DNA from 4 places in the Paenibacillus sp. FSL E2-8871 genome. Region 1 is predicted to be linked to each of the others. Evidence: predicted binding sites of a transcription regulator. Region 1 holds the regulator's gene; each other region holds the start of a gene.
The links. Region 1 encodes Rex, which represses fermentation and respiration genes when NADH is low (regulators of the CRP and FNR family bind a similar motif). Its sites were predicted from a motif close to TTGTGAAATATTTCACAA; they were not measured.

Region 1 (3,217 bases):
TGGCTGGCAAGCATTTAGGCATGCATATGAAGCATTTCACGGTGGCACATACATTATCGCGTCTTTATAAGGATAGTCGAAATGGCCAACTTCCTACACTTCGCCAAATGCTTCAGTCATCAGGCAGTGAGGAAGCTTCTGAATGGAGCGGAGTGATCGATAGAATCTATCCGGACCTGCTTACCGTAAAAGAAACCTGGGATCTGCTTAGTGATAAACTATTCAGCCTCTTGCCGGAACGTAGCGATGCAGCGGCGGGAGAAGCCGGCCAGTTAGTCATGCGGCTACTTCCTACCCGTAAACCGAAAGATTGGGATGAATTGGTTGCTTTAGAGAATACTATGAATCTGACATTAAGCGAAATTATCCGTAAAGGTGATAAAATGCTTAATGAGATGCGAGATCAAGAAGGTCAATCTTCCTCAGATAGTCTAGTTACCGATATTAGCGGCTTATTTAAGGATTTAGCTTCTATACGTGAGCAAGTACGGTTTTTTATGGGATTAAATGATGAGAATGTAGTATATTGGCTGGAGGCGAATGGAAATTATCGCAGTAAATCGCTACAGCTGTATGCCGTTCCTGTTGATGTTAGTACTCAGCTTAAGGAGCTGTTTTTCGACAAGAAGAAAAGTATCGTGCTAACTTCGGCGACACTCTCTGTCGATAAATCTTTCCAGTTTATGATTGATAATCTCGGACTTAATGAAGCTGCGGAAGAGGGGCGTCTGATGACATCACTCCTGCCTTCTCCCTTTAAGTATCGGGAGCAGGCGCTGTTAGTTATTCCGCGGGATTTCCCTAGTGTGAAGGGGAGTGTAGGCGATGCCCGATTTGTCGATACACTCGTACAGTCACTAGCAGAAGCAGCTATTACAACACGTGGGCGGATGCTTGTCCTGTTTACTTCTTACAAGATGCTACGCCAGGTTTACGATCCTCTGAAAGAGGCTCTAGCCTCACAAGAGATCACGGTGCTAGGTCAAGGCGTGGAGGGGGGCAGCCGTAGCAAGCTGATCCGCCGTTTTCAGGACAGTGCAGCTTCTGTACTATTAGGAACAAGCAGCTTTTGGGAGGGTGTAGATATTCCAGGTGAAGCATTAACATGCTTGGCCATCGTGAGGCTCCCATTTCAACCGCCAAACCACCCTCTAGCGGAAGCGAAGTCTGAGTTATTACAAGCCCAGAAAAAGAATCCGTTCATGAAGTTGTCTGTTCCTCAGGCGGTTATTCGCTTCAAGCAAGGATTTGGGAGGCTGGTACGGACAGCGCAAGATCGGGGTATTGTTATTGTGTATGACACAAGGGTGATAGAATCTCACTATGGGAAGTATTTCCTCTATTCGTTGCCTGGCCCGAAAATGGAGCATATGCTTACGGATCAAATGGTTCCTCGTATAGCGGAGTGGTTGGAAGACGGAGGCGTTTCTTGAAAAGAACGTCATCGATCTTATTAATCACTCTACAAGGAAGGGCGGTATAAGAATACCGCTCTTCCTTGAGACGAGGTGCAGATATTTCGATAGGATTTGAACAGAATATCACTTAAATTAGGAGGTAAATTATGAAATCGGATAAAATATCAGAAGCCGTTGTTCGCAGACTTCCTGTGTACTTGCGTTTCTTGAATGATCTCCAGAAACGTGAAATATTAACCGTTTCCTCACAAGAACTAGGACAAAAACTTGATTTAAATCCTGCTCAAATTCGTAAAGATTTAGCTTATTTTGGAGACTTTGGTAGAAAAGGTATCGGGTATGACGTAACTTATCTTATTGAAAAAATCCGTCATATTCTGAAGCTGGATCAACAATTGAATGTGGCTTTAGTAGGTGCTGGTAACCTTGGACATGCATTATCTAATTACAATGCTTATCTGAAAGATACTATGAAGATTACCGCTATATTTGACTCCTATGCACCTAAGGTAGGGCGGAAAATCAACTCTCTTACCGTTCAACCGATGGAGGAGCTTGGTCAGACGGTTCGTGAGCAAGGTATTCGAATTGGGATAATTACTGTGCCTGATTCAGAAGCGCAGAATGTAGCAGATATTCTCATTGAGTCTGGCATTGAGGCGATTTTGAATTTTGCACCAGTGATTCTAAAAACACCATCGAATATCCGTGTTCATGCTGCCGATTTTACAACGGATTTGCAAAGCCTTGCTTATTATTTGAAAGACGGAAAGGAAGAAAGCGGAAATGAAGAGCAGTAAAACGATTATTAAGGGCGGGCGTTTTCTTATTCCGGGAACGGATGAGCCGGTTCTGAGCGGATACATGACTATTGAAGATGATTTGATCACTTACATAGGAAAAGAAGAGCCTTTAATGGAAGATGATGTGCAAGTTGTTGATGGCAGTCGTCTGCTGTTTATGCCAGGTCTGGTAAACACACATGGCCATGCCGCAATGTCATTGCTTCGTGGTTATGGAGATGATTTAGCACTTCAGGTGTGGCTTCAAGAGAAGATGTGGCCAATGGAAGCGAAATTCACTGGAGAAGATGTATACTGGGGAACCTCCTTGTCGGTACTGGAAATGCTAAAAGGTGGTACTACAACCTTCTTGGATATGTATGATCATATGGACCGAGTAGCAGAGGTGGTCGAATTATCAGGCATCCGTTCCGTACTGATGAGAGGCGTAATCGGATTATGCCCAGAGGAAGTACAAAATCACAAGCTTGCGGAAGCGATTTCTTTTGCACGAAATTGGCATGGTAAGGCTGGCGGCAGAATTACGACGATGATCTCGCCACACGCCCCATATACTTGCCCACCGGACTTCTTTGTTAAGTTTGTACAAGCGGCACATGATTTGGATTTACCGATGCATACCCATATGTCCGAGACCAAACGCGAAGTGGAGCAGAATGTGGTGGATTACGGACTTCGGCCTGTAGCGCATTTAGAGAAGCTTGGAATGTTCACTCGTCCGTCTATTGTTGCTCATGGCGTTCATTTGAATGATGAAGAGATCGAGATACTGGCTCGTCATGATGTAGGCGTGTCTCATAACCCAGGAAGTAATCTGAAACTGGCTAGTGGAGTGGCTCGGGTTACGGATCTTCTAAAGGCTGGTGTGAAGGTGTCACTGGGTACAGATGGTGCGGCAAGCAATAATAACCTGGATATGTTTGAAGAGATGCGTCTTGCAGCCCTCATCCATAAAGGTGTAAGTGGTGATCCGACGGCTGTTCCAGCTCCGGAAGC
Region 2 (3,217 bases), 1.8 Mb from region 1:
GGCGTCTTGCTTTGCAAGAACTATGATCATTCCAATACCATTATAGAAAAAGCTAAACAAGCGAATAAAATCACAGTCGTAGGCGCTGGATATATCGGCGTTGAGTTGGTGGAAGCCTTCCAAATGAACGGAAAGCAAGTTACGCTGATTGATGGCGAAGATCGTATTTTGAATAAATATTTGGACCCAGAGTTTACTGCGCCGATCGAACAATCCTTTAAGGATCATGGTATTAAATTAGCGCTGAATGAGAAGGTAAGTTCTTTTGCTGGTGAAGGTGGTAAAGTTACCAAGGTTATCACAAGCGAAGGGGAACATGAGGCGGATCTTGTAATTCTCTGCATCGGCTTCCGTCCGAATACTGAGCTGTTAAAAGGTCAAGTGGATATGCTGCCAAATGGCGCAATTCTGGTCAATGATTATATGCAGACTAGTTGCCCAGATGTGTATGCCGCTGGTGACAGCTGCGCGATTCATTACAACCCTACGGGTAAGCACGCTTATATTCCACTGGCAACCAATGCAGTACGGATGGGCACTTTGGTCGCACGTAACTTAGTGAAAGAGACGATTCCTTATATGGGTACTCAAGGGACTTCGGGCATTAAGATTTATGAAGATAATATCGCTGCTACCGGTCTTACTGAAGAAGGGGCTAAGGCTGAAGGAATGGACGTAGAAACTACCATGATTATTGACAACTACCGTCCAGAATTTATGCCAACCTTCGAGCAGGTGCAATTAAAAGTGGTATTTGATCGCGCCACACGCCGCATTCTCGGAGCGCAAATCTTGTCCAAGACGGACTTGACGCAATCGATCAACACAGTATCTGTATGTATTCAAAATAAAATGACAATCGATCAGCTTGCCTTTATCGATTTCTTCTTCCAACCTCATTACAACAAGCCTTGGAACTTCCTGAATACAGTAGGCCTCGAATCGCTACCGGCATCAGTACCAAGTAAAGAGGCAGTAACCGTATAATTTATATGCCTGTGAACAATAAAGTTGGGTAAACCGGAGCCATATATGGCTCCGGTTTTTTGTGATTGAAGCTGGTACTATTTACCTTTAAAATAATATGGAGCCTGTTCTTACAAATGTAATTATGGATGCGCTTCGTTAAATTTGACATGTCAGTGAAAAGTTTCACTTAGTTTTTCATTAAGTGATAATTATCACGTTAATGTGTTTTATGACACGCTACAATGGTCGTAAAGGAACAAATTTTAAGTAAATAGATGAAGGGGATAGGAATCATGGCTTATAATAAACCGCAGCAGATTGCCGCAGTCACGGTCGAGAACGGCATAAAAAAGGCGCACAATCCTTTAAGCACCGTACTAATTCTGGGCTTTTTGGGAGGAGCGTTTATCGCGCTCGGATTTTTACTGGATATTCGCGTCATTGCTGGCGCACCACATGAATGGGGATCCATCGCTAACTTTATTGGGGCAGCTGTCTTCCCTGTTGGATTGATTCTAGTACTGCTTGCAGGGGGAGAACTGCTGACAGGCAATATGATGGCTGTGCCACTTGCTTTTATGGCGAAGAAGATATCCTTCTGGGAAGTGGTTAAGAATCTCGTATTGATTACCCTGAGCAATCTAGCGGGAGCTTTGTTTGTAGCTTACTTTTTCGGTCACGTGGTGGGTTTAACCTCTGACGGTGTGTATTTGGAAAAATTAGTGGAGATGGCAGGACATAAGCTTGAGGCAGACTTCTTGCCGGCATTTGTTTCCGGTATCGGTTGTAACTGGCTTGTAGCTTTGGCGGTATGGCTCTCCTATGGAGCAGATAACTTCAGTGGCAAAATCCTCGGTATCTGGTTCCCAACGATGGCTTTTGTAGCTATCGGCTTCCAGCACGTTGTAGCCAACATGTTCTTAATTCCGGCAGCTATTTTTGAAGGTTATTTTTCATGGGGAGAGTACTTCAACAATTTTGTTCCGGTATGGCTAGGAAACTTGACGGGCGGTGCGATCTTTGTTGCGGCAGCTTATTGGATGGCTTACCTGCGCAAAGAGCCTGCATCTATTCAGTCCGTGGACAGCATGTCCGGCAGCGGTGTAAAAAAACACGCCTAAACCTATCTTATAGAGCACTCCTTAGAATAGTTGAGGGGTGCTTTTTGCTGTATAGACAAATAAAATCCGCCGTGATGTATCCGAGCTCGGGGGAACGAATTCGGATGCACAGCGAATTTTAAAAGGGGGAGTGTTTCTAGGCTCTATTACCCCGACTTTGTAATAACGAAACACTTCATTATTGTTTAGTCTACTTTACGGACGACAGCGGCAACTATAAAATATAAATAGATAATAGAAATAGGGAGGAATGCGGACGTGAAAGGTGCTACTTTTTTCTCAGCTACGGCAGAAGTTAGTCCTAAATAAGAGGTAAAGTATACTGAGACTTTATCACGATAGCACGTCAATGCGTCCGCTTGCCCTGAACCCTGTTTTGGGATAATACTGGATGGAATAATGACACATATATTACAGGGGATGTACACTACTTATGAAGTTTTTACAGAATTATCCTAAAGAAGTTAAGATATTTTTAATTGCTAGTCTTATTAATGCAACGGGTAGTGCACTGATGTGGCCATTGGTTACAATGTATGTTTTTGATGAGCTTGGACGCAGCATGTCGGATGCTGGATTAGTGATTCTTATTCAATCAGTTGGAGGAATTGTGGGTCAACTACTCGGGGGCTCACTCTATCATAAGGTAGGCGTTAACCGGCTGATTGTTGGAGCGCTGGGCATGAATGCACTTGCTCTGTTCACTTTGCCGGCAGCAAGTAACAACTGGACGTTATTTATGGTCGCGATGGGACTGGTAGGGCTCTTTAATTCACTGTCCTTACCTGCGATTCAGGCATTTATCGGCTTTCGTTTTACGAAGCAGCGCGGAGAGTTGTTTAATGTTATTTATGTCGCCAATAATATTGGTGTAGCACTGGGTACGGCGTTAAGTGGTTTTTTGGCCGATATTTCTTATATGCTCAGCTTTGTGATGAACGGCGTAACTTCAGCGGTATTTGCGGTATTCTTTTTTGTATATCTCAAGAAAGTCGGAGGAGATTCTTCACAGGAGGTCGCAGAACACCAGAAGGCTGGTCCTGACAAACAATCTACCTGGAAGCTAATGGGGCATACACGAATTTATCTTTATATGGGTATTGCCTCGATGTTCCTACTATTAGGGA
Region 3 (3,217 bases), 170 kb from region 1:
CCTGATCTTTTTATTCCTCTAGCCCCAGGTGAGACCTATAGTCAGCTTGAACAAAGAGTAACGCCGACTATTGAGCGTATCATTAACGATAATGAAGGACATGAGGTACTTATTGTCACGCATCGGATGACCCTGAAAGTCATTATGGCTCATTTTCTCAATAAATCATTGCAGGAATTAGGGGAACTACCGGATATTCTCTCTACAGCATTGTGTAAAGTAACCCTAACTGACAACAATACAACTATCGATCTGTACGGCGATACTTCACATTATCAATGAATCCTTCTCAAAAATAAAAAAGGAAACTCCGATTTAAATGGGGTTCCCTTTTTAGACTTCAATTTTAAATTTCCACACTTTTGATTGTAAAGCTGCGGACCTTCATCCATTTTCCTGAAATAAATTCGTCAATTGTTTTCGTCTTCGGTCTAACACAAAAACGATGCTTGCTCCCTTTATCAAAACCAACCGCTTCAAAAATCAGGCCGTCACCTATTTGCTCCTTAAAGAACACTTGCTTAAGTCCCAATCTATTTAACATTTCAAGCTTTACACTTTCGATATATGTGCGTGAATACTCCTTAGACATATGTGTTCCTCCTAGTAGTGGTAGTAATATTATAAGTTCAATATTAAGAAAATCAACTGAAGATCACATAATCACAAAAAGAAAAAAGCCAACCCATAGTCTATGGATTGGCTTCTACTGTATAAGTTGATTACGAAATTATTTAACTTCTGTTGTTCCAGTCACTTTTCCATCAATAACAGCTGATGTTTTCAGATCTTCGCTTGCGAAATAGAGGTTACCATCAATAGTGGCGGTTTCAGGCAGAGTAAAGCCTTTCGCTTCTACATAAACATCGCCTTTAATCGTTCCGCCTTCAACTTTCAAATTCTCACTTTGTACTGTAAACTTTGGTACGGTTAGTGTATAAGTAGCAGTGATCTTGTGATCAGCATCTTGCGAATAAAGGGCAATCTTACGGTAGATGTCGCCATCTGCGGCTCCTTTATTACGGAATTCTCCAGCTACAACAACCTCATCAGAAATCGTTACATCATTTAGAATCGCAACAATCCAGTTTCCATCTTTGCTAACAGCCTTAGTAAACGCATCTGCTTGATTCACGATCGAAGCTGTAGTGACAGCATCTGTCTGCTCAGCAGCCGGAGCTGAAGTTGCCGCCGAATTGTTTGCTTTATCCTCATTTGCTCCACAACCTGCCAATACTGCTACCGAAACCCCAGCCACTAAAATCATTTTAAATAGTCTCATTTTCGATTCCCCCTAATTTTGATTATGAATTAATTATATATTAAAATCCTTAATAATTAAGTGAATAATTTCACAAATTTGTGTCAATATCTAAAGCGGTTTCACAGCGCGCTCTCTTCCCGACTAAGATTCGTTCCCATGAGTCACACCTCTTCTCGCTGACTGATTTAGCTTCTTATATCTATTTACCCAAATTATAAAAATGAACACAAGCATCATTTGCTTCTTGGTATAAAGTCAATCGTTGACTCTTTTCAAGTGTTAATGATAATATTTGGAAATAAATATCTCAGCAAGGGAGAAGTTTACTGGTGAAAAAGACTACAATGAAAGACATCGCGCTACAAGCTAATGTCTCCGTTGCGACTGTAAGCTATGTTCTGAACCGCGTCGATAACCAAACCATTCCTGAGAAGACCCGCAATCAAATTCTGTCACTTGCCGAAGAACTTCATTACATTCCTAATCTAGCAGCCCGTTCGCTTGCCAATAAAAAAACGGGATTAGTAGGGGTACTTGTCCATAATTCTGCTTATATGCCACCTTGGAAACTCTATGCCCAATTCACCTTTATTCGTGCTTTGGAACAGCGTTTAACGGATGCCGGATATCATACGCTGCTATATTCTCTTGGTACTGACCATCCTTCTCTGAATATCATCGTTGAAAGAAAGCTCGAAGCCGTCTTTCTGATCGATGTGCACGATGAATCCTTCTATTCGATTTCCAAACATTTTGTAGAAGGTATCCCCTTGATTTTGATCGACAGCATGATTGAAGATAAGCTGTTTAAGCAAGTTCTTTACAATTATCGTTCAGCTCTACGGAAGGTAATGCCGGAGGATCTTTCACAGGTTTGTTTAATTATGGAGAGCTTCAATAACTCCCTGCTCACTAACTTTATCCAAGATAGTCTTCCTTTACCTGAGAAAGCAATATTCAAAGTTCAAAATATGGAAGAATTGAATACAATCTTATCGGAGGGGATCTACAAAGAGGCCATAGTTATTAATGAGTTTATCGGAAGTTGTGTTGAAAAATCCGGGGTATTCGCACGTCTTTCTGTTCTATGTACCTGTAATTGCCCAGAAATGCTTGGAGAAGACGTTCAGAAATTCATATTCACTGGGGATAAATCAGCCACTGCTTTTGAACTAATGCAGGAGTTGTTACATCGTCCTGACTACTCCAAACAAGAGAATAATCGTTATTTTGTTGATTAATTTTTTTTCGATATTCACTTAAGCGTTTAAGTCGAGAGGAGAGTTACCCATGACAGATCCTGTATTAGCAAAACATGCATCCACCACCGCTCAATCCTATCCAACCCTTTGGGGAAACCGGAGATTTATGCTGCTACTCAGCTCCTATTCCATTTCTTTGTTTGGAAATACCTTTCACAGCATTGCTTTAAGTTTATGGGTACTTCAGACGACCGGAAGCGCTAAAATGATTGCCATTATTACGATAATCAATCTATTGCTCAGTTCTTTACTCGGATCGATAGGAGGCACACTCGCAGACAGGATCAATCGCAGAACCATTATGTTAATCACTGATTTGATAAGCTGCGGTCTAGCAGTTACGCTTGCTCTGACCATTTCCATGTCTTCTACATCATTCATTATCGTGGCCATATTAACGGGACTTACGACAGTCTCAGCATTATTCCAATCCCCTGCGTATCAAGCTTCAATTACCACTGTAGTTGGAAAAGAACATGTGCAAAAAGCAGTCGGGATTCTGAACCTGTCGGAGAACATCTGTAGGACGATTGGGTATTCGGCTGGAGGTATTTTTGTAGCAAGTTTTGGAGCGGCAGATGCCATATTATTTGATGGAGCTACATTTTTCGTTTCCTTTCTACTAGTTCTTGCTGTCCGCTCCCTTCCACTCCCAAACCGAGTGAATACCGGACCTAAAGAAGAAAGAAAA
Region 4 (3,217 bases), 310 kb from region 1:
GGCAGGTTGGCGGAAGGATGCTTAAACGCGGACTACGAGATAGCGCCGAATGAGCAAAAAGAGGGGAATAAAGGTTAGCTTTCAAAGTTTTTTGCCAATTTTTAATATCATTGGGGAGATAATTAAAGGTACTGAGAAGTAAGCTTATTATTACTTATTTGAGAACATGGCTTGTTTAAGTTATCCTTAAAAAGACAGTATACATAACTTTACAAGCCTGAGACGCTATATGGTCATTAGGCGGGACAAGGCGGTGCCAGGATGCCCATGCGATCTTTGTGGAAATTGATGTTAGGATTAGTCATTGTATTCATAATAGGTGGATGCTCTACTAACAATGACGGCAATAGTAATGCTAATAATGGTGTGGCAGGATCAGAGGGACCGACAATATCGATAAGGGTTGGAGATAATGAACTGCTTACTAAACCATCAGATAGGTTACTTAGTGGGAGTTATAGAAATGGAATATCGATCATGGAGCTACTGAAAGGTAGTAATGTTGCCACATTTGCTGAGGATAACTCAAGCATTGTTTCGGTAAAGGATTTTTCGCTAGAGGCGGGAATGGTTTGGGAGCTTCAGATGGGCGGTCAAATCATTGGGAATGCGGATTGGAATAATACTGTAGGGTATGATTCACAGCTAGTCTTCACCGCGAAGTCGAAGGACCATCAAGCACCACTTCAAACTGTAAGGCTGACCTTGAACGGTGGGAGTGTAGAAGTAGACTTGCATCATACGTATATTATGTTATTTGAAGAGGATTTAACTGTAAGAGATCTGCTCAAAAGCTGTAGTAGCGTACAGTTGGCCGATGACAATAAAAAGGTGCTTTCCGTCGACGATTATACTCCTCTTAGTAATGAAGAATGGAAGCTGAAGGTGAACGGAAAACAACTACTCGATGATGGAATGGATATGAAGCTCAGGGCTCAAGATGAATTGGAGATTTTATTGACTTTACGCTAAAAAATCGTACATTAAGCCAGATCAACGGTTGTTCAGAATCGTTAATCTGGCTTTTTATGTGGAAAAGATATCTAACAATTATCAGTACACTAAAGTGTGAAAATATTCACAATTGAAGTGACTGCAATCACAATGACGACTTGAATTTGAACCGTATAATTCCAATATGTAGAAGAGAAATTGATCAGGTATTCATAAGCTTGAGGAGGCACCTAACCATGACAACGATAAGAGAAAAACTAGTATTAGTCGGCAACGGTATGGCAGGCATAGGTACGATTGAGCAGATATTGAAGCTGGGTGGAGCTTATGACATCACGGTTTTTGGAAGTGAACCTCACCCCAATTACAATCGGATCATGTTGTCTTATGTTCTTGAAGGAAGTAAGAGCCTTAATGATATCATCCTAAACGACTGGAATTGGTATGAAGACAATAATATAACTCTACACACGGGAACAACGGTCACACGAATTGATGAAGGCTCGAAGCAAGTTGTTACGGATAGTGGGATGATAGTCCCCTACGACAAGGTAATTATTGCGACAGGCTCGAATTCGTTTATTTTACCTGTACCTGGCAGTGATAAAGAGGGCGTTGTAGGATTCCGGGACATTTCAGACTGTGATGCGATGCTGGCAGCGGCCAAACAATACAGCAAAGCAGCTGTTATCGGCGGAGGTTTGCTTGGGTTGGAAGCGGCAAAAGGTCTTGTGAACCTTGGTATGGATGTTACCGTAGTTCATTTGATGGAAGATCTGATGGAGCGTCAGCTTGATCGGAATGCCTCCTCGATGCTGCAAGCTGAGCTGGAGCGTCAAGGCGTGAAATTTGCTATGGGCAAACAAACGGTAGAATTGAGCGGGGAACAGAGAGTAAGTGGATTGCGTTTTAGTGATGGCAGTACGCTTGCTGCAGATTTTGTGGTAATGGCTGTTGGAATCAAACCGAACGTGACATTGGCAAAACATAGCGGAATCTCCGTAAATCGTGGGATCGTGGTGGATGATTATTTGCAAACTTCCATGCAGAATGTATATTCCATCGGCGAATGTGCTGAGCATCGCGGTATGTGTTACGGACTGGTGGCTCCACTATTTGAACAAGGCATGGTTCTAGCTAAACATTTATGTGGTAGCGATACCAAGCCTTATGAAGGTTCGATTGTTTCCACGAAGCTTAAAATATCTGGGGTGGATGTATTTTCTGCAGGTGAGTTTTTGGATTCTACTGAACACACTGTGATCTCAAGCAAAGATGAATGGAAGAAAACTTATAAGAAAATTTTGCTCAAAAATAATGTGATTGTCGGTGCGGTCTTATTCGGTGATGTGACGGAGTCCGCGAATCTTCAAAAGTTAGTAAAACAAGGCGCAGTAATGACCGATGAGATTTATACGGAGGTTATGGGAACAGGCTGCTGCGGTGGCGGAGCTAAGAAGAGCACATCCGTGGAAGCAATGGCGGACGAAGAAATTGTCTGCGGCTGCAATGGTGTAACTAAAAAAGCGATCGTAGATGCTGTTACTGAACATGGTTTTACTACTGTGGATGAGATCAAAGCATGCACTGGCGCTACTCGCTCTTGTGGTGGTTGTAAACCCGTAGTAGAACAAATCCTGCAATTTGTCTTAGGTGACAGTTTCCAGCAAGCTGCTAAGCAAGGTATTTGTGGGTGCACAACGCTTAGCCGTGATGAAATTGTTGCTGAAATTACAGCTAAAGGTCTTAAAACAACAAAAGAGGTCATGAATGTACTCGGTTGGAAACAAGAGGAAGGCTGCTCTAAGTGTCGTCCGGCGATTAACTATTATCTAGGGATGATGAACCCTGATACCCATCAAGATGAGAAAGAATCCCGATTTGTAAATGAAAGAATGGGTGCGAATATTCAAAAAGATGGAACCTACACCGTGATACCTCGCATGTATGGTGGGGTAACAACGCCGGAGGATTTGAAGAAAATCGCCGATGTCTCCCTTAAATATGATGTGAAAGTAGTGAAGGTAACTGGAGGGCAACGCCTGGATCTAATCGGTGTGAAGAAGGAAGATTTGCCTAAGGTATGGGAAGAGCTGGATATGCCTTCCGGCTACGGTTATGCCAAATCCCTGCGTACGGTTAAGACTTGTGTGGGCTCCCAGTTCTGCCGCTTTGGCACACAAGATTCGCTGGGAATGGGCGCGCTCATAGAACGTAAGTATGAACGTCTTGATTTTCCTGCCAAGTTTAAAATAGCTGTCAA

Region 2: a site for Rex is predicted at 1,141-1,158, ahead of NYE25_RS19270 (formate/nitrite transporter family protein). Genes of this name have one in related genera too.
Region 3: a site for Rex is predicted at 1,341-1,358, ahead of NYE25_RS10465 (polymer-forming cytoskeletal protein). Genes of this name have one in related genera too.
Region 4: a site for Rex is predicted at 1,067-1,084, ahead of nirB (nitrite reductase large subunit NirB). Genes of this name have one in related genera too.

Annotation. Positions count from the first base shown of each region.
Region 1 covers NZ_JBBOBV010000001.1:2,439,185-2,442,401, reverse strand. The annotation lists gene dinG (ATP-dependent DNA helicase DinG) at 1-1,433, shown strand, start outside; gene NYE25_RS11215 (redox-sensing transcriptional repressor Rex) at 1,565-2,218, shown strand; gene NYE25_RS11210 (amidohydrolase) at 2,205-3,217, shown strand, end outside.
Region 2 covers NZ_JBBOBV010000001.1:4,235,545-4,238,761, reverse strand. The annotation lists gene NYE25_RS19275 (FAD-dependent oxidoreductase) at 1-987, shown strand, start outside; gene NYE25_RS19270 (formate/nitrite transporter family protein) at 1,263-2,090, shown strand; gene NYE25_RS19265 (MFS transporter) at 2,524-3,217, shown strand, end outside.
Region 3 covers NZ_JBBOBV010000001.1:2,267,756-2,270,972, forward strand. The annotation lists gene NYE25_RS10455 (histidine phosphatase family protein) at 1-282, shown strand, start outside; gene NYE25_RS10460 (hypothetical protein) at 347-592, opposite strand; gene NYE25_RS10465 (polymer-forming cytoskeletal protein) at 731-1,282, opposite strand; gene NYE25_RS10470 (LacI family DNA-binding transcriptional regulator) at 1,594-2,505, shown strand; gene NYE25_RS10475 (MFS transporter) at 2,555-3,217, shown strand, end outside.
Region 4 covers NZ_JBBOBV010000001.1:2,744,748-2,747,964, reverse strand. The annotation lists gene NYE25_RS12650 (hypothetical protein) at 262-972, shown strand; gene nirB (nitrite reductase large subunit NirB) at 1,191-3,217, shown strand, end outside.